3 regions of the Pontibacillus sp. ABV4_188 genome follow, and region 2 is predicted to be linked to each of the others. Evidence: riboswitches for the same ligand, from Rfam matches in the RefSeq annotation. Region 2 holds a riboswitch; each other region holds the start of a gene.
What was found. Region 2 has a riboswitch for S-adenosylmethionine ahead of ACYX4O_RS06510 (methionine ABC transporter ATP-binding protein). Riboswitches for the same ligand answer to the same signal wherever they lie in the genome.
Positions count from the first base shown of each region.

Region 1: linked by a shared signal. The riboswitch ahead of ACYX4O_RS07720 (Na+/H+ antiporter NhaC family protein) and the one ahead of ACYX4O_RS06510 (methionine ABC transporter ATP-binding protein) in region 2 are both predicted to bind S-adenosylmethionine.
Region 3: linked by a shared signal. The riboswitch ahead of ACYX4O_RS12275 (homocysteine S-methyltransferase family protein) and the one ahead of ACYX4O_RS06510 (methionine ABC transporter ATP-binding protein) in region 2 are both predicted to bind S-adenosylmethionine.

Region 1 is NZ_CM149975.1:1,520,773-1,526,959, reverse strand. It holds gene ACYX4O_RS07725 (C40 family peptidase) at 921-1,817, opposite strand; SAM riboswitch class I at 2,223-2,330, shown strand; gene ACYX4O_RS07720 (Na+/H+ antiporter NhaC family protein) at 2,391-3,731, shown strand; gene ACYX4O_RS07715 (ABC transporter permease) at 3,914-4,777, opposite strand; gene ACYX4O_RS07710 (ABC transporter ATP-binding protein) at 4,761-5,702, opposite strand; gene ACYX4O_RS07705 (zf-HC2 domain-containing protein) at 5,764-6,187, opposite strand, start outside.
Region 2 is NZ_CM149975.1:1,286,715-1,292,901, reverse strand. It holds gene ACYX4O_RS06525 (M20 family metallopeptidase) at 98-1,291, opposite strand; gene ACYX4O_RS06520 (MetQ/NlpA family ABC transporter substrate-binding protein) at 1,315-2,154, opposite strand; gene ACYX4O_RS06515 (methionine ABC transporter permease) at 2,170-2,832, opposite strand; gene ACYX4O_RS06510 (methionine ABC transporter ATP-binding protein) at 2,822-3,841, opposite strand; SAM riboswitch class I at 3,992-4,100, opposite strand; gene ACYX4O_RS06505 (hypothetical protein) at 4,221-4,496, opposite strand; partial or broken gene ACYX4O_RS06500 (HD domain-containing protein) at 4,681-5,659, opposite strand; gene ACYX4O_RS06495 (hypothetical protein) at 5,673-5,855, opposite strand.
Region 3 is NZ_CM149975.1:2,389,737-2,395,923, forward strand. It holds gene nhaC (Na+/H+ antiporter NhaC) at 1-71, opposite strand, end outside; gene ACYX4O_RS12260 (hypothetical protein) at 313-753, opposite strand; gene ACYX4O_RS12265 (YczE/YyaS/YitT family protein) at 915-1,553, shown strand; gene ACYX4O_RS12270 (GNAT family N-acetyltransferase) at 1,585-2,127, opposite strand; SAM riboswitch class I at 2,251-2,366, shown strand; gene ACYX4O_RS12275 (homocysteine S-methyltransferase family protein) at 2,462-3,511, shown strand; gene ACYX4O_RS12280 (VOC family protein) at 3,596-3,967, opposite strand; gene ACYX4O_RS12285 (hypothetical protein) at 4,172-4,357, opposite strand; gene ACYX4O_RS12290 (hypothetical protein) at 4,490-4,828, opposite strand; gene ACYX4O_RS12295 (hypothetical protein) at 4,935-5,375, opposite strand; gene ACYX4O_RS12300 (2Fe-2S iron-sulfur cluster-binding protein) at 5,563-5,832, opposite strand; gene ACYX4O_RS12305 (ATP-dependent DNA helicase) at 5,930-6,187, opposite strand, start outside.

The sequences.
Region 1 (6,187 bases), 230 kb from region 2:
CTTTGCTAGAGTATATGCTTCAAATGTTCCAACTACCCCTCTCACAACCGTTTACTCATTTGGGAAAGCAAATCTATAAATATAGCCATAAAGACTGGATTATATCTGCAATTTTTCCCAAACATATTACGAATATAGGATGTAAGTTATATTCATCATAATCAATAATTAGAAATATATCAATATTCTGATAATTTTAGGTACTAGAGTACTAGTTCTTATGGCCCGAAACCTTACTCCGCTAGGTTCATTCGAACTATAAATTGATCGTAACCTTTTTATCACAAGTATGTTTAACAATAGAGCAGTAATCATGAACACTCAAAGCTGAGAGAATGTTTTCGTTAACTTCAATTGTGCATAAGGTGGGCCTGGAAACCAATCGCTTTCCTGTGGCTCACCTAAGCTCTTCTGCCCACGGGAGTCTCGCAGTTTCCAGTCCCACCTTTACCATATAAGGGTTAACAAAACATGCTATATGGGGTGACTTCAGCCCCCCTGATGCTACCTACGGGGGCCGTTCACCTCTTTAAAAGTCGGGGCTTGCTCGGGGACTGCGAGACTCCCGCGGGGGAAGGAGCCTAGGGAAGACCCCGCAGAGAGCGACAGCGAACGAGGAGGCTTCCCAGCTCCCCGCAGAAAACGAGTTGTCCCCGAGCAAGTCCAAGCACTCATAATCGTAACGGCCCTTTCCATACTAAAATGTCTCAGTTTCAATCCTTCCGTATAAGGGGGCTTATGTGGAAGGAGTATAAAATCAACAATAAACATGAACAAAGCCAAAAGTTAAATTGCGTATCGATTCATCTATACTAGTTTATAGAACTAGCAAGCTGGGTATAAGAACAATAGAATATAAAAACTCCCCTTTGGTTTTTGAAACCAAAGGGGAGTTATAACCGTACAGTAAAATAGACTTTCTATTGGTGTTGGTAAAGCGTCTCATATAAGGTTGAAGAAAAATCGGCGCGGGAGACATTTTCTGCGGAATAGCTCTTTATACTTTGGTCCTTAGCAATACCTGATGCTTCAAACGAGTTCAGTACCATTGTAGTCATTTCACTGAATGTGATTGTTTCGTTTGGTTTAAATTCTCCATTTAAGAAGCCGTTAATGATGTCTAGCTCTTCCATCGCTGCTATATCATTAGCAAATTGATGATTAGGGTCTACGTCAGGGAATGTCGTATTATCAGATGCTTCATGATCAATGATTCTATTAAACAAAGCAGCTGCTTGCCCTCTAGTAACATCCTTATTAGGTTTGAATGTACCATCATGGTACCCTTTAATAATTTCACTGCTCACTAAAGCCTTAATTGCTTCATAAGCCACATGGTTTTCATTTACATCAGCAAACAAACTGTTTGCATTTAACCCTGCTACACGGCGCGCTGTAGCAAACTTAGGTCCCCAGTATGGGTTGCTAAGTGAAACAATGTCAATTCCCCTGCTAGATGTAGCACTAATAAACTTATTACCACCCACATAAATCCCGACATGCGAGATGCCTGCTTTATATGTGTTCTCAAAGAATACTAGGTCTCCTGGCTTCATATTGCTTTTACTAACTGCTTGTCCTACTGTTGCTTGACTTCCAGTTGTACGAGGGATTGAAATACCCACTTTGTTAAAAACATATTGTGTATATCCTGAGCAATCGAATCCACTAGGGCTCTGGCCACCAAATACATAAGGCACACCTATGTGATTCTTAGCTACATTTAATAAATCATCTTGACTAGCCGCCCCAGCTACAGATGCGCCACTAAACGTAAACATTACCGCCATTCCGCATGCTACAATTTTCTTCAACATATTCCCCACTCCATTTTCTTCTAGTATCGTCTGTTTTTTCTTCTACGACTATTCTACCAAAAGTTTCTTTGTCATAAAGTTACGTTTATATTACAATTTGTTTTCAAAAAAGACATATTTCTTTATAAACATTCTACAAAATCCACTCAAAACTCCATTTTCATTGTAATAGGAAAATGTAGGTAATAAAGAAAAATGAAACTTTAGTACACGTTCTAAGCGCAGTATTATTTAGGGAGTTGTCCCCAATTAGTTTAATCTAGGATCTTCCAACCCACAAAGGCATGCCTTTTATCTTACTTTTTTGTAAATTCTATTAATGCATCATTTCTTCTTCTTTCATTGACAATAAAACATGTAATAAGTAAACTTAGACATTGCATGTAAAACAAAAATGAATACTCCTTCTTATCACGAGAGGCGGAGGGACTGGCCCTACGATGTCTCGGCAGCGGGCTCATTATTAATGAGTGCTGTGCCAAATCCAGCAAGGTTACACTTGATAGATGAGAAGAGGAGCTCTAAATAAAAAGCCCTCTTCTGATCAAGAAGGGGGCTTTTTTTGATTATCACATGTCATTTTTCACACAATATTATAAACAAGCAAGAAAGAGGTGCAACAACATGAATATAAACAAAGGGAATCCACTTGCCCTGTTACCCTTATTCATTTTCTTAGTTATCTTTGTAGGATCCGGAATAGTAACAGGTGATTTCTATTATATTTCAATCTTAATTCCAGCCCTAATTGCAGCCATTGTAGCAATCCTGCAAAATCGAACAAAGCCAACCTTTGAGAAAGTCGAGCAATTCGCAAAAGGTGCAGGCCACCCTGACATTATGATTATGGTTTTTATTTTCATATTGGCTGGTGCTTTCTCATCGGTGGCAAGCAGTATTGGAGCAGTAGAGTCTACAGTAAACTTGGCATTAACCTATCTTCCTGAAAACTTAATTATAGTTGGAATTTTCATTATTGCTGGCTTTATATCACTTTCTATGGGGACATCAGTTGGTACTATTAGTGCTCTAGCACCCATTGCTGTCGGAATTAGTGCTGAAACGGATTTCACTGCGGCATTATCACTTGCAGCAGTAGTTGGTGGCGCTATGTTTGGCGACAACCTATCGATTATTTCTGATACGACAATTGCAGCGGTTCGAACACAGAAAACGGAAATGAAAGACAAGTTTAAAGCGAACTTCTTTATCGTTCTTCCTGCAGCCATTGCAACTATTATAGTCTTAATTGTGATCACTTCAGGTGGAACCTCTTCTGTTGAGGCAGACAGTTTCAATTGGTTAAAGGTTATTCCTTATATTGGCGTTTTAGTGGGGGCGTTAGCAGGTTTGAATGTTATGGCCGTGCTCATTGGCGGAATTCTGCTCTCTGGAATCATTGGAGGAGTCAGTGGGGAATACTCTCTTGATGCTTTTATGACAAACATTACATCAGGGATTAACTCGATGTCGGAATTAATTTTCCTTACTATTATTATTGGCGGGATTGTAGCCATGATTCAACACAATGGTGGGATTCAATTCCTTCTTTATACACTTACAAAAGGAATTCGTTCTAAAAAAGGTGCTGAAGGCAGTATCGCTGGCCTTGTAGCAACTACAAACCTAGCTACAGCAAATAATACAATTGCGATTATTACGACAGGACAATTAGCAAAGAACATTGCTGATGAATATGAGATTGATTCCAGAAAGTCAGCAAGTTTACTCGATATCTTCTCTTGTACGGTTCAAGGTTTAATTCCATATGGAGCACAGTTATTAACTGCAGCCCAAATTGGAAGCCTATCACCAATAGAATTACTGCCGTACTCTTTCTATCCTATATTAATAGCTATATCCGGTATCATTGCAATTGCAATTGGATTTCCACGTTTTAAGAAAACAGCATAAAATTACTAAAAATGACGGGATGTATGTATCCCGTCATTTTTTAATACTTGTGAACTATAAAAATGAATCAAAAACGTACAATTGTCCCGCCATTGTCTCCTTTTTTGTAAAGACAAATAATAGAAATAAAAAGAAAATCGTAAATAATGGAATAGACATCCACTTTCCCATGTGACTCCCTCCTACACATCACGCTTTCGGAATAATATAATCGCTACTGCGAGCGCAATACATCCATACATAATGGTATAAAGAATCATCACATTATTAGGAGTAGATGCACTTGCAAACATCCCCTGCTGAGCAAGACTGACAGGGTTGTCCGCTGTATCAAATAGGAATACAGTCATTTTACGGTACATAGCGTCTACAGGAAAAATGAGGCTTGAAATAATGCCTATATTCACAAGCGCTCCCTTCTCCATTATAGTTCCAATTTGCTCTACAAACCCTCCTATAAAAGCAGAACCGTACAGGATAATTAACACAATCCCCGCATTTAGCGTTGTCATTCGGCTACTTAACATGACACCTAACGTTACTAAAACAAGGGGTTGTAACATATACGTTGCTACAGCACTTACAATTTGGCTAATGGTAAAATCCAGGGATACAACTTCGCCGCCTATGCCTTGATGCAGAATAATGATGCCCGCAAATAAAAAAACCGCGTAAGCAATTAACAACCCTCCAAGACCAATTACTTTACCAAACAAAAACTGTGTACGCGTTATAGGTCGCATTAGCCACGTATCGATTTGGTGACTATCTATTTCACTAGCGATTGCACTTACACTTGATAAAATGGAGAGCAAAGCAACAATGAACGATGAGAAATAAAGCCCTATGCTTAATAATTGAGAGGAAAATAGCTGTTGCTGCATCATTTGGTCTACGGTAGAGGCTCCAAAACTTTTCCAATCCTTAACTGCAAAATGTATAGCTATTCCATATAAAATAAGAAACACGGCTGTCATCATCATTGTAATAAGGAAAATGCGTTTGGATACAATTTCTTTAAACGTTAACTTAGCGATGGTCCACATAACGACGCTCCTTTTCATTCACCCAATGCATAAACACATCTTCTAAATGAGGGATAACGGGTGTTACTTCATAGATTGGAAGCTTATGATTCGCCAAGAAATCGACAAGTTTCGGAATATCCTCTTCCCTCTTCAATTGATATAATGCTTTAGATCGGCCATTTACAGCTTCCTTTCTTTCTACATTACGAACAAAGTCAGGAAAATCAAGATTTCTTGACTCAGCTTCAACCGATGACATAATTTCAACCTGTGCTTCCACCATCATGAGTTCACGCCATTTCCCCTGAACGATTAGTTCACTCTTATGTACAATAGATACATGATCACAAACTGACTCTACCTCATTGAGTAAATGACTATTCAAGAAAATGGTTTTCCCTTGATCTCTTAAATGAAGCATTAAATCACGGACATCCTTCCTTCCTATTGGATCAAGAGCTGATGTTGGTTCGTCTAAGAAGATCAATTTTGGATCATTAATTAGCGCACAAGCAAGTCCAATGCGTTGTGACATCCCTTTTGAATACCCTTTAATCTTTTCTTTATCGCGGCCTTTCATCCCAACGAGGTCAACCACTTCTTCGATCCGCTTCTTTCTTTCACGTACTGGCACTTTACACAATTCTGCATGACTTTCAAGTAATTTTCGACCTGTGAGCCAATCTGGGTATCGAAATAGTTCTGGCAAATAACCTACTTTTTCTCTTGATTCCGGCGTACCAATGGGTTCCCCTAAAATCTTTCCTTCTCCGCTTGTAGGGGTTAAGAGTCCTAACATGGTTCTCACAAACGTACTCTTCCCAGCACCATTAGGACCAAGAAATCCATAAACCATGCCCTCTTCTATTTCCAAAGACACATTACGTATACCAGCCTGGCCATTGTAGGTTTTCGTTAACCCTTTAGCTTCCATCACATTCATAACCCTATCTCCTTTCAACACACACGCACAAAATGGGCTGCATTTAAGCAGCCCTTCATAATTATTGTGCTAAATCGTTGGCAATTGATTTTAGTTCTTGGTTCGTTAGACGAGATTTTTCAATCCCATTATGGCCATGAACCGTATAGGAATCTACTATATGGATGTACTCCCCTTCTTGCCACATAATTGTAGCCCCGCTATCGCTACTCATTAAATATCCTTTGTTTCCTGCGATATTCAACTCTTCTAACTCTTCATCCTCATGTTCAATATAAGGAAGTGGTAATGTTTCTTCTATGCTTTGAATCTGCTGAATTTGACGTTTTACATTATAAGGAACAAAGGGAAGTTCTAGTAATGTATCCTTGAGCTCTTCAACTGAAGTACCTTTAGGAACCGCAAAGGTCGGAGCGTCAACCTTAGAATAACTCACCTGGTCCTCTTCTCTTCTAAAATCGAAATTCCGTGATTCTCCAACTTGT
Region 2 (6,187 bases):
GAAGTTCTTTATGTGAGGAAGCTTTGAATTGAGATAAACGGCCACGCGTCCACAACGCTAGCGAAACCATAATTTCAACTAAAGTTTTTAAAGATGATTAACCCTGTTTAGATTGAAAATCTGCTTGAACTTTCTGCAACAACTTATGGTCTGTTAACAAATCCAAACCCGTTAAGGCTAGTGCCTTCGCTCCAGTAATGAGCGCTTGGTCTCCTCGTTCTGATTTTGCTGCTTCTCTAAAGGCATCAGTGTGCGGAACGAGGTCAGAGGATCCTATTTTTATATAAGGATGAATGGTCGGAATGACTTGACTAATGTTTCCCGCGTCTGTAGAGCCAATTCCTTCACGTCCCTCATCTATATAGTCCTCTCCCAAGTCTTTTATCCTCTTACGGAAAACGGCGTCAAATGTTTCATTTAAAACAAGGTTATCGACTCCGTTTTGAATAGGTGTGACTTTAACGCTCGCTCCGGTTGTGAGGGCTGCTCCATCTGCGATCCGCTTCACTTTCGCTGTTACGTCATTACATGCTTCACGGGTAGCTGCTCGGACGAAGAATCGAGCTCTTGCGTAATCTGGGACGATGTTCGGGGCGACGCCACCGTCTAAGATCACCCCGTGAAGACGAACATCGTCTGTTACGTGCTGACGGATGGCATTCACACCATTAAAGAGTTGGATGACACCGTCTAAAGCATTCACTCCGTATTCTGGTTTAGCAGCAGCATGAGCTGATTGGCCGTAGAACTCGAAGTCTAGTGGATCAACAGCCAAAGATTCTGATGTGCCGTTTGTTTGATTGGATGGGTGAACCATCATACAAGCATCAAGGTCCTGAACAAGGCCATGTTTGACAAACGTCCCTTTAGCGCTTCCGTTTGGTCCCCCTTCTTCAGCAGGGGTTCCAAGAACAACGACTTCCCCACCAGTTTCTTCAAGAACTCGGCTAAGGGATATGGCAGCCGCAACACTAGTTGTGCCGATTATGTTATGACCGCACGCATGACCGAGTCCAGGTAAAGCATCATACTCAGCAAGGAATCCTATTTTCGGGCCATTTCCAAGTCCTTTTTTACGGGCAATAAAAGCTGTCTCGTGCTCCGGAATGCCCTTCGTAACTTCAAATCCTTCACGCTCTAACAGTTCGCACAACGTAACACTTGCGTAATATTCCTCGTTACCAATCTCCGGATTCTCATGGATCCGGTGACTCGCGTCCAGGTATACCGCCTTTTGGTCATCCACATACTGCGTAACTTCTTGTTCTAACGTCATTTCAACTGTGCTCATGCCACTCACTCCTTTTCTTTACATTACCAACCGATTTTGTCTAAAGATACGAACGTCGGGATTAGAGAATCGTTATAAGTTTCACGGATATGCTCTGCAATTTCCTCTGTTTGGTAGATCTCTACAATCTTTTGGTACGCTTCCTTATCCGTTTCATCTGCTCTTGCTGCAATAATATTGATATAAGGTGTTGCGGTATCTCCTTCGATGAAAACCGCATCGTCTACAGGGACAAACCCTGCTTCTACTGCTACTCCGTTATTAATTACACTAGCAGCCACATCCGGTAATACGCGAGGTGTTTGAGCCGCTACAACTGGTGTGAATTCTATATTTTTTGGATTTTCTTTAATTTTATCTAAAGAACCGTTTCCGTCGAAGTCATCAGGAAGTGTGATGATGCCTGATTTCTCAAGTAATAGAAGCGCTCTTCCCATGTTGGTTGCCTCTTTCGGGATGGCGATGGTACTACCTTCTGGAATGTTCTCAAGATTATCGTATTCCTCTGAATAAACACCCATTGGTGCAATAATGGTTGTCCCAATTGGTTCAAGGTCAAGGTCATGTTCTTCAATAAATGAATCGAAATAAGACACCGTCTGGAAAGCATTTAGATCAATGTCACCATCTGCTAGAGCTAAGTTAGGTCGAACGTAGTCTGAGAACTCAACAAGTTCTATATTGATTCCTTCTTCTGATGCTTTTTCTTGAATCGGCTCCCATAACGGAACGCCAGAGCCATTTAAACCGATCTTAACGGTCGTCGTCTCCTCATCTCCTTGAGCCTCTGTGCTACCACACCCTGCTAGGGCGGCTCCTACTGTTACTAATAGTGCTATGAATAGAATCATTTTTTTCTTCATATGTAATTTCCTCCTTTATCGTCTGCGTACAGCTTTTGAAATGTAATTTCCTAACGTTTGCACCGTCTGTACAATGACGACGAGCAAAATGACAGTTACGATCATCACATTCGTTTCAAATCGTTGGTATCCATAAGAAATAGCTAAGTCACCAAGACCACCGCCTCCAACAAAGCCAGCCATTGCTGATGCACCGACTAAGCCAATGGTTGCAATCGTAATGTTTAAGACAAGAGAACTTAATGCCTCTGGTAAAAAGACACGGTAAATGATTTGCCAAGGCGTTGCCCCCATCGATTCTGCCGCTTCCACAACACCTGGGTTAACCTCTAGCAAGCTACTTTCAACTAACCGAGCAATATAAGGCGCCGAAAAGAACACAAGAGGAACAACGGCTGCTGCAGTTCCGATTGAGGTACCAACGATAAACCGTGTAACCGGTAAGATCGCTACTAATAAGATAATGAACGGAATTGATCGAAAGAAGTTCACAATACCGTTTAACACTTTAAATAAAGGACCGTTCTCAAGTAGTCCATTCTTTCTTGTTACAACAAGAGATATCCCAAGGGGTAAGCCAATCACAATTGCAAACAGTAAAGCGATAGCTACCATAACAATCGTCTCTTGTGTCGCTTCTAAAATCTTAGGCCAAAATGTGGCTAAATCAACTTGCATCTCGCGTCACCTCTTTCACTGTTACAGACTGCTGGATAGAGTGAAGAGCTTTAAAGATCTCTTTTTCTCCACCAATAAATTCGACAATTAAGCTTCCAAATGGTTCACCCTGTAGTTCAGTAATTTGCCCATATAACACGTTCACTTCAACATGATGCTGAGTGGCAGCCCGGTAAAGAATAGGCTCTGAAGCTTGTTCTCTTAGGAACGTCACCCTGTAAACGTGGCGCGTACTGTCTAAGGCTTGTAGAATCGATTCAGGAATCTTATCGTTCATAACCGAGCTTACAAAGTTCTTCGTTGTCTGATGCGTAGGGCTAGAGAAGATATCAAAAACTGTTCCTTCCTCAATCACTTTTCCATCTTCCATAACAGCTACCCTGTCGCAAATCTCTCGAATAACTTGCATCTCATGTGTGATCATTAGGATTGTAATGTGGTACTCTTCACGAATTTGTCTCAAAAGGTCCAAAATCGAATCGGTTGTCTGAGGGTCAAGAGCTGATGTAGCCTCATCGCAAAGGAGTACTTCAGGAGATCGAACGAGTGCTCTTGCAATACCCACCCGCTGCTTCTGTCCTCCTGAAAGTTCTTCTGGGTATTTTCCTGCCTGATCTGCTAACCCGACAAACTCGAGGAGCTCTTTTACTTTTCCTTCCACTTTCTTGCCTTTTTGTCCGTCTAGTAATAGGGGGAAAGCTACGTTTTGATAGACCGTCTTTGATTCTAGTAAGTTAAAATGTTGAAAGATCATCCCGATACGACGTCTTTCTTTTCTTAGCTTGGATTTTGGCAACTGAGTCAGGTCCTCTCCGTCTAGCCTCACTTCTCCTGATGTTGGGCGTTCAATTAGATTGACGCATCGGAGAAGTGTACTTTTCCCTGCCCCACTAAAGCCAATGACACCGTAGATGGCTCCTTTATCAATAGACACATTGACTCCGTCAACGGCTCGAATCGTTTGATCGTTCTTCTGGTACACTTTCTCAATATTATGTAACTCAATCATGCTGTCTGCCTCCTTTGATATTCAAAAACAGATCGGAATACTTGGTTTACAAGCTATAAGTATCCTATTTTCTTCTTTTCTGGCAAACAAAAAATCCCCTCTTCTTAAAATAATAAGAAGAGGGGATTTACGTATATGTAGATCCGTCTCTTCTCATCTTTTAAGCTTAAGCTTAAAGGAATTGGCACGGTGTTCCAATTAAATAGAATCCGTTGCCGAGGTTTCAAAGGGCCAGTCCCTCCACCTCTCTGGATAAGAAGATTGTTTTCAAATGTGTTTTTCGTTAATCCATATATTACACGGGGCGATTAGAATTGTCAAAGGATTTTTAACAATTTAATAGTTAAAAATTTTATTATTATTTTAGTAGCATACCTCACTATCCCCAAATAAACATCAGATAACCATTAAAGGCAGCTAAGATTACACTTAGTAGAAGCGTCAAAATGGGAATAATTTTGCCCTTCCCTTTCTCTTGGATGACTCCCACGATCCCTGCAATCAGTCCTATAATGGCTGTATATCGTGTTAAATGAGAGAACGTTACAATCGTTAACAGTCCCTCCATAGAAGCTACTATAGCGAGAGCAAGTAACTGTCCTACAAATATGGCTAACATACATAATGAGATCTTTCCTGATACTGCTTTTGGCACCGGTGTTCCCTCCTACTATTGGTTATGTAGGTAAATACCCTTATCTTTTGGGATCTATTCCTTAAAAAAATGAAAGGACAAATAAAAATCGAGATGATTTCTGACAATTTGCACTCTTTAGTGTATGACTTTAGTTCGTTAACACCTTAATCGATATAAAAGAGAGAGGCGCGTAACCTCTCTCCTACACATTTACTATTTTTACATAAGCGCCTTTCTTGGCTTTTTCATATGCCTCTTGACCCATCCGCTTCACGTTCTCAGATTGTTCAGAAATCCTTATAAGACTACCCCCGGCTCATGAAGCAAGGATCAATAAGCCTGACTTTGCCTTTTCTATGTAGATCGTAGTCTTGAGGATTTTCGATCACGGAAACAGTTTGATGGAGTTGATCTAACCATTTATGCACACTTTCTTTATTACAAGATTGTAGTAGATCCAATACCGCGCGATCTGTCTTTTGTAAATCATAGAATGTAATGACACCTTCGTCTAAAGCTGCACGTACTGCACGCGCAAGGCGATCGTAGCCAAAAATGTTCAAAGGATGCATAAAGAAATCAATGACCTCCTTATAGTACACCTCTACAAACCATTCCGCACTTTCGGCATTTGCTACATACATTTTCCCGTTAAAACACTTTAAGCTGGACAAAAAAGTATGGATTTCTTCCTTGTCAATATGCCCATACTGATACATATCTCTTAATGTATAGTCCACTCGATCTGCACAAAGTTCAGGAGCAGGTTGTTCTAGTAACGTCCACTGCTCGTCATTCCCAAGAAGATCGGATACCTTAAAACCATACTTCTCTACTATCTCAGGAACTTCTGATTGTTGAATAATGCGTTCATATATTTTCTCATGATAGTCCTCATCTTTATTGTCGATAACAAAGTCAATGACGTGTGAAAAAGCGGTATGAGACACGTCATGAAGCAGCGCAGCAATCTGCTCTTCAAGGCTCCCACCTAAGCGCCTGATCAGAAGCATGACACCAATGGAGTGGTCGTACCTTGTCACGTTCCAAGTATCATTGACGAGAACGCTTGCCCCTCCTTGATAAATTCCCTTTAAACGTTGGACAAGAGAACTATTGATTAACTCTTCAAGTACATCTTCAACCACAACTGTCCCATAAAGCTGATCTGTAACACGCATTCTACCCCTCGCTTTATTCCCGATTAGACTCTTCTAATAATTGATCTACTTTCTTCTCCAAACGATCTAAGCGCGCTCCAAAATTTCTCTTTATGATGCCTTTTATAAACAGAATCAAAGACACCACAAACATAACCATCAACAACACGACAACAACCAACATCATAAGCCCAGGTAATCCCACATTAGATATCACCCTATCCCTCCCCTTTCCTTATTATATAATACCATAACCCCATCCCACTTTATCACTGTAAAACCCCACCGCGTGCCAGACACCCTTTAGCGCTGCAAAGAACTGACGGGTGTCTGGCACCCTTTAGTTCTGCAGAGAGTCAACGCGTGTCTGGCACGCTTTAGTATGATGAAGTGAATTTGTAGTTTAAATGTGAGGATATTGGTGAATATAAAGGGGGATATTGTCGGTGCGGATTTTGTTTTTTACTAAATATGTAAACATAACCTTTGATATTACGTAAAAAACATGTTAAGTTTTTGTAAGGTCATAGATTTAAAATCGTGACAATT
Region 3 (6,187 bases), 1.1 Mb from region 2:
TACTTAATGATCGTACACCCCATACCTACGATCATGATCAGCAACGGCAAAACCGCTACGAAAATCGGCATATCTTTCTTCCCATTTTCCAAACCACCAACTCCTTTCTATTGAATACAATTTCTGAACTTTCCCTCATTTTCCTTTTAGCTAAACTACCCATTTTCAAAATAAGGAAAAGGAACCACCTAAAAAACCATCATCCTTGCGAAAAGGAGATGGTCTGTAAGAATCGTTTATAAAGGGAGGTACAAAGAAGTTGAAAACAAATAAAAAAGGAGCGCAACAATTAAGTTACGAACTCCTATAAATCTAAAAATGAGTAGATTTAGGCCCTAGTTGGTCTACAAGAATTCCTTTTATTTGATTAAAAGAAACATCTGTTAATTTATCACGATAGATCGTCTCCTCTGACCCATCCACCATATTCAACGTCAGCATGTCATTGTTTATCATAACCACATTATGGATCTGATTGTAATTTATTTGTTTGCTTTTTATTAAAGGAATTTGCGCAACTTCAAGTCGATCTTCATGAAATTCGATGTATGACTTCTTCCTTAATGAATAATAGTAAAGGGCTTTTACGACACCAATAGTTAAAGTGCCCCCTAATAAAAGTTTATCGCTTGAAGTAAGGCCCGATTGGAACAGAAGCAACAGGAACAAACTTACCACACCTAGAGCAGCATAGTAGAACAACACGTTATTTCCTTTACGTTTCCACGCTACACTTGAACCATACGGAAACATGATAACTCCCCCAAATTCGTTCTTTTTGTTATTTTATCAGAAAATTCTATCAAAATCTATAAATCTTCATTTCTTTTTTGATTGACTCGACCTTCTTCTGCATACTAGAATAGCGCAAGGTTAAAAGAGCCCTGATACTAAAGGAAAGACGAGGGTCAAGTATGGGATATCGCGTGAGTATTTATCTGTTAGGGATGTTGGTTAACTTTTTTGGTGTGGCCCTACTTATTAAAGCCACTTTAGGCGCTGGATTTTGGACAGCTTTATTTGTAGGCTTATCAGATCAACTCGGATTCACTGTTGGTATATGGTATGCCCTCTTTCAGTTCTTATTTATCTTTGCCAACGGATGGCTTATGAAACAAACGCCTGAGCCCCGTGCTATTATACCGCTTGTATTAGAAAGCTTAATTCTCGATTTTTGGCTCGAAATCGTTTTTCACGATTTCACATTGCTTCATTCACCATTCTTAATACAAGTTGGAGCACTTATGCTCGGAATCACACTTAGCGCTGTCGGAGTCGGAATGTATATCCTGCCTGCGTTGCCAAGGGCTCCGGTGGACCAGCTCTTCCTAGCCATCGCAAGCAGATTTAAACTAAGCTTACGCCTTAGTCAAACTCTTGTAGCACTTACTACTTCGACTTCAGCCTTCTTTATTGGGGGACCTGTTGGACTAGGTACTGCTGCTGGTGTATTATTTGCAGGTCCAATTATTCAGCTAACGTACAGTAAAGCTTATCCTTATTATTATTTAATTCATCCTCACTATAAAAAACGATACGAACTTGCACTATAGAGAAAAGCGTCTGCAACATGAGCAGGCGCTTTTATAAGAGCTTTTCTAATTGAAGATCTAACGGTTCTTTCTGATAGATTTCATCGTTGACTTCTTGTGCTAATATACAGCCCACAGATTGGTAAAAGCATTGCGTTTCAACTGCAGGATGAGCGCCAATATAAATTTTCTCAGCACCCAAGTCTTTAGCGATCTCGCAACACTGATAAAATAATTGTTTCCCTATGCCTTCCCCCCGATAAAAATTTGAAACATGAATAAAGGGCAGTGGTACATATTGATTTGCTGATCCAAAGAAACGATTCTCTACATTTGCAAATCCTGCTACCTGACTTCCTTCAAAGGCAGCTGCTACACCTCCGCCTTCTTCGATGCATCTTTTTAAGTACAAGGAGATGCCATTCTTTTGCTCTAGGCTCCACTGATCGATAAAAGAATCATCTTTTGTCTTTACATTAGTTTGGTTTGTCGTATACCAGACGCTTTTTGTTTCCTGATATCGGTCGAAATCTATTAAAAATTTTTCATCAATCTCGTTAGCGCTTACATTCCTTACCTGTAGACTTCTCTTCATAATCCATCCCTCCTACTTTATCTTACACTAAAAATAGAATCTTAACATTTTTCTGAAAAAGGATTGACGCCATAAATATTAGCCGTTATAATCCATATCAAGCTTTATTAATTAAATATCAAACTCTTATCCAGAGTGGCGGAGGGACTAGGCCCTGTGACGCCCGGCAACCTTTCAAGGATCGTCCTTGAAAAAGGTGCTAATTCCTACAGATCAATTATTGATCTGGCAGATAAGAGGAGGCCTTGTTACATACACCCTCTTCTTATTTTAGGAAGAGGGTTTTCTTATACCCTCTTCCTCATTACTTACTCTCTCGAAAGGATTGATGAACATGAAACGAACACTTGAACAACGTTTACAAGATGGACCGGTTATTTGCGGAGAAGGCTACCTATTCGAATTGGAGCGTCGAGGCTACCTCCAAGCTGGATCCTTCGTTCCTGAAGTCGCTCTTGATAATCCACAAGCACTAAAGCAAACCTATCGTGATTATATGAATGCAGGTTCTGACGTTGTTTTAGCCTTCACCTATAATGCTCACCGTGAGAAGATGCGTATTATTGGGAAAGAAGAGCTATTAGAACCACTTAACCGACAAGCAATCCGTCTTGCTAAAGAAGTAGCTAAAGAAAATCCAGTTGAAGAAGCGCTTGTGGCTGGAAACATTTCGAATACGAACCTCTTTGACCCTGAAGATGAATCTTCAAAAGAGGCCGTTCGCTCAATGTTTGCCGAGATGATTTCTTGGTGTAAAGAGGAAGGGGTCGATTTCGTAAATGGGGAAACATTTTATTATTATGAAGAAGCACAAATTGCACTAGAAGAAGTGCTCAAGCAAGACCTTCCTGCTGTCATTACACTTGGCGTTATGGGTGAGAATAAAATGCGTGACGGTTATGAAGTTGAAGAAGCTTGTCGTTTGCTTCAAGAACAAGGAGCTTTAGTTGTTGGAATGAACTGCTTCCGTGGACCTGCTACAATGCAACCTTATGTAGAGAAAATTCGCCAGGCTTGTGATGGCTATGTAGCTGCACTCCCCGTTCCATACCGCACATCAGAAGAACATCCTACGTTCTTTAATCTACCAGATGGCGGTTGTGCATGTCACTTACCAACAGAAACGACATTCCCAACTTCTCTTGACCCACTTTACTGCAACCGTTACGAGATTGCTAGTTGGGCTAAAGATGCACTAGCTACAGGGGTCAATTACTTTGGTTTATGTTGCGGCGCTTCTCCAAGCATGCTTCGTGAAGTAGCAGAAACAGTAGGCCGTGAAGCAATTAACTCTAAATACTCCCCGGATATGGAGAAACACTTCCTATTTGGTTCAGACGACTCGTTGAAAAAGCATAATCAAGCGTACCGCGTGAAAGCTTAAGATTGTAAGAAAGGAGGAACAAACCACTTTAGAGTTTGTTCCTCCTTTTTATAAGCGCATTGGGATAAACGCTGCTCAATTCAATTATCTATGTTGATCAATGAGGATAGGGTTCCCATCAGGATCTTCAATTGTGAAACTCCCTGGCCCTTCACTCGTTTCATCTGCTTGTGAAAGAATTTTAACTCCATTTTCTTTCAACTGTTTTTGAAGTTCTCTAACATCTGTAAACGAATCAAGTTCTTTAGCATCTTGATCCCACCCAGGATTAAAAGTTAAGATGTTTTTCTCGAACATGCCTTGGAAAAGCCCAATCACACAGTCACCATTCTTCATAATAACCCAATTCTGATCTGGCACCCCTCCAAGGGAATCAAATCCTAACGTTTCATAAAAAGCAATAGATTTTTTAATATCCTTTACAGTTAAACTAATAGAAAATGCCCCAAGCTCCATACCATTCCTCCTATTAATAGACTTCCTCCTTAATTAATTTCGCCTTCACCCATACAAAACCCTCTTCCTCATGTTATCTAGCCATTGAAGGAATTCCCGTTCTCTATCCTATTGCCCTTCCATACATTAAGTAGTACCTTGCTTACAAGAAAAAACGATTGCTATTGTTAGCAATCGCCCACGTTAGTAGAAATGTTTTTTTGGTTATCCTTCAAGAAATAGCCTAGTTGCTGCCAAAAGCATAACAATGGCTCCAATAATGTATTTGTAGCCGCTCCTATCTTGGCGTCCTTTAATGATTTCAATTGCTGTAAGTGTAAATGCTACTGATGCAAGGGCTAGAATTATATAGAGCTCTATCTTAATCTCCAAAAATAAATAAAATACCACAAGACCAATTACAGCGATTAAAAGAAGATCATTTACCCTTCTTACAATATTGATTATTTCTCCCTCCTTAAAACTCTCTCTTATTACGATGCACTAATAGATTAAATGTAGTCACCACAAAGGATCGTGCTACTAAAAATTTTTCTTAAGAGTATCCAGCAACAAATAGCCTAAAACCACTCCAGCAACGGTTGTAAGCGTAGGATGACCTACTAAAATGAGGTCAGGCATTCGCATTCCTTCCCCATATGGGGTGAGAGGCAAAGTGGACCAAACAACGATCACTAGAGCAGGCACTCCAACAGCCAAGCCTCTAATCCAGTCAAACGTCCAAGGCGTTCGTGCCATAACTTCTAAAATAAATTTAGGAAGGCGTAAAAGAACACCGATCCCAACAGGAAAAAGTGCAGCAAATAGCAGTGATGCAGCAGGGCGTTCATACGTAACCTTAAACTCTTCCTGTAAAGCCATTTCATAACTCTTCCCTAAGTAAATAATCAACCCAATCGCAAGCGTCCAGACAAAATAATACCCAAAAAGCTGCTTATTCCGAATACATATCCCCCTCCTCTAACATTTACATCAAACTGGTTCCCCATAGATTATTTAAAAGAATGACATAAAGGGTGAATGCTCCCGTTATGACCATAAACGTACTCGGAATCACTCGTAACGTTTTATTCCTACGCAGGGCTATGACAAAAACTAGGAAGGCACATAAAGCAACCCCATAATAAACAAAAATGATTGAATAATAAGTAAAGGGACCTAGAAAAAGACTAAGAACGAAAAACTGTAAAATAAAAGCAAAAAACGAACCCGCAATCCATTTTCTCTCGTCTTTAATCTCCCAAATGGACTTAATAGACAGAACAAAAACACTTAACACAACTGTCCCAAGTAGCCATTCATAAATGAAAAACATCTCTTCGTAGCCCACAGAGAGAAAATAGCCCAATATGAACAAAGGAATCATCGCCACTAATAAGTAAGCCATTCCCTTGAAACTAGCAGTCATTCATAGCTCACCCCTTTATTATCCATATTTTAACACACGAAAATTATGAGCACATCTCATAACCCTTAACGGAAATAGTCTCTCGAATCTTTCATTACCCGTCTCTCTATTCTTGAATAAACAAAAAAGAGCACCAGATCTTCTACAATCTGATACTCCCCCGCTTAAACCTATTGTAGTTATGTACCTATTTAAGCGGAACAGTTTGACAAGCTAAGCGATAGCCTTCTTCAAGCTCACCCTCTAGCTTCTCATGTTCCTTCGGCGTTGGCTTGTTTACAACTTCTTCACCGTTAAGTAACTCCACACGGCAACGGGTGCAGTTTCCTTTTTGGCATTTGTAGTCTAGAGGCACATCCTGTTCAAAAGCTGATGCTAAAAGGGATTGCCCCTTTACAGGTTGAATAGAAAATTCCTCATCTTGCTGTTTTACACGAATCATCATTTGATCCATCATAACCTTCCTTTCTATAACACATGTCTCTATTATTGTACGCATAAAAAGAGAGCATAACAAGAAAAGGAGGGAGAGATTGACTCCCTCCCTCTTTCACTTAGCTCCACTGTATTGGTGTTGGTGCTATACCTTCAATTTCTTTACCGATTGCTTCATACTGCTCTGGGGTTAGCCATACGTGGACAGAACCTTGATCTTCATGTCCGCGAATTAAGCGACCGATTCCCTGGCGCATACGTAAAAGCATATACGGAAGATCGACTTCTTGCATCGCATCCTCTGCATGGTTACGCTTCGCATCAAAGACAGGGTCTTTTGGTGGGAATGGCAAGGAAGAGATCATCACCTGTGACAG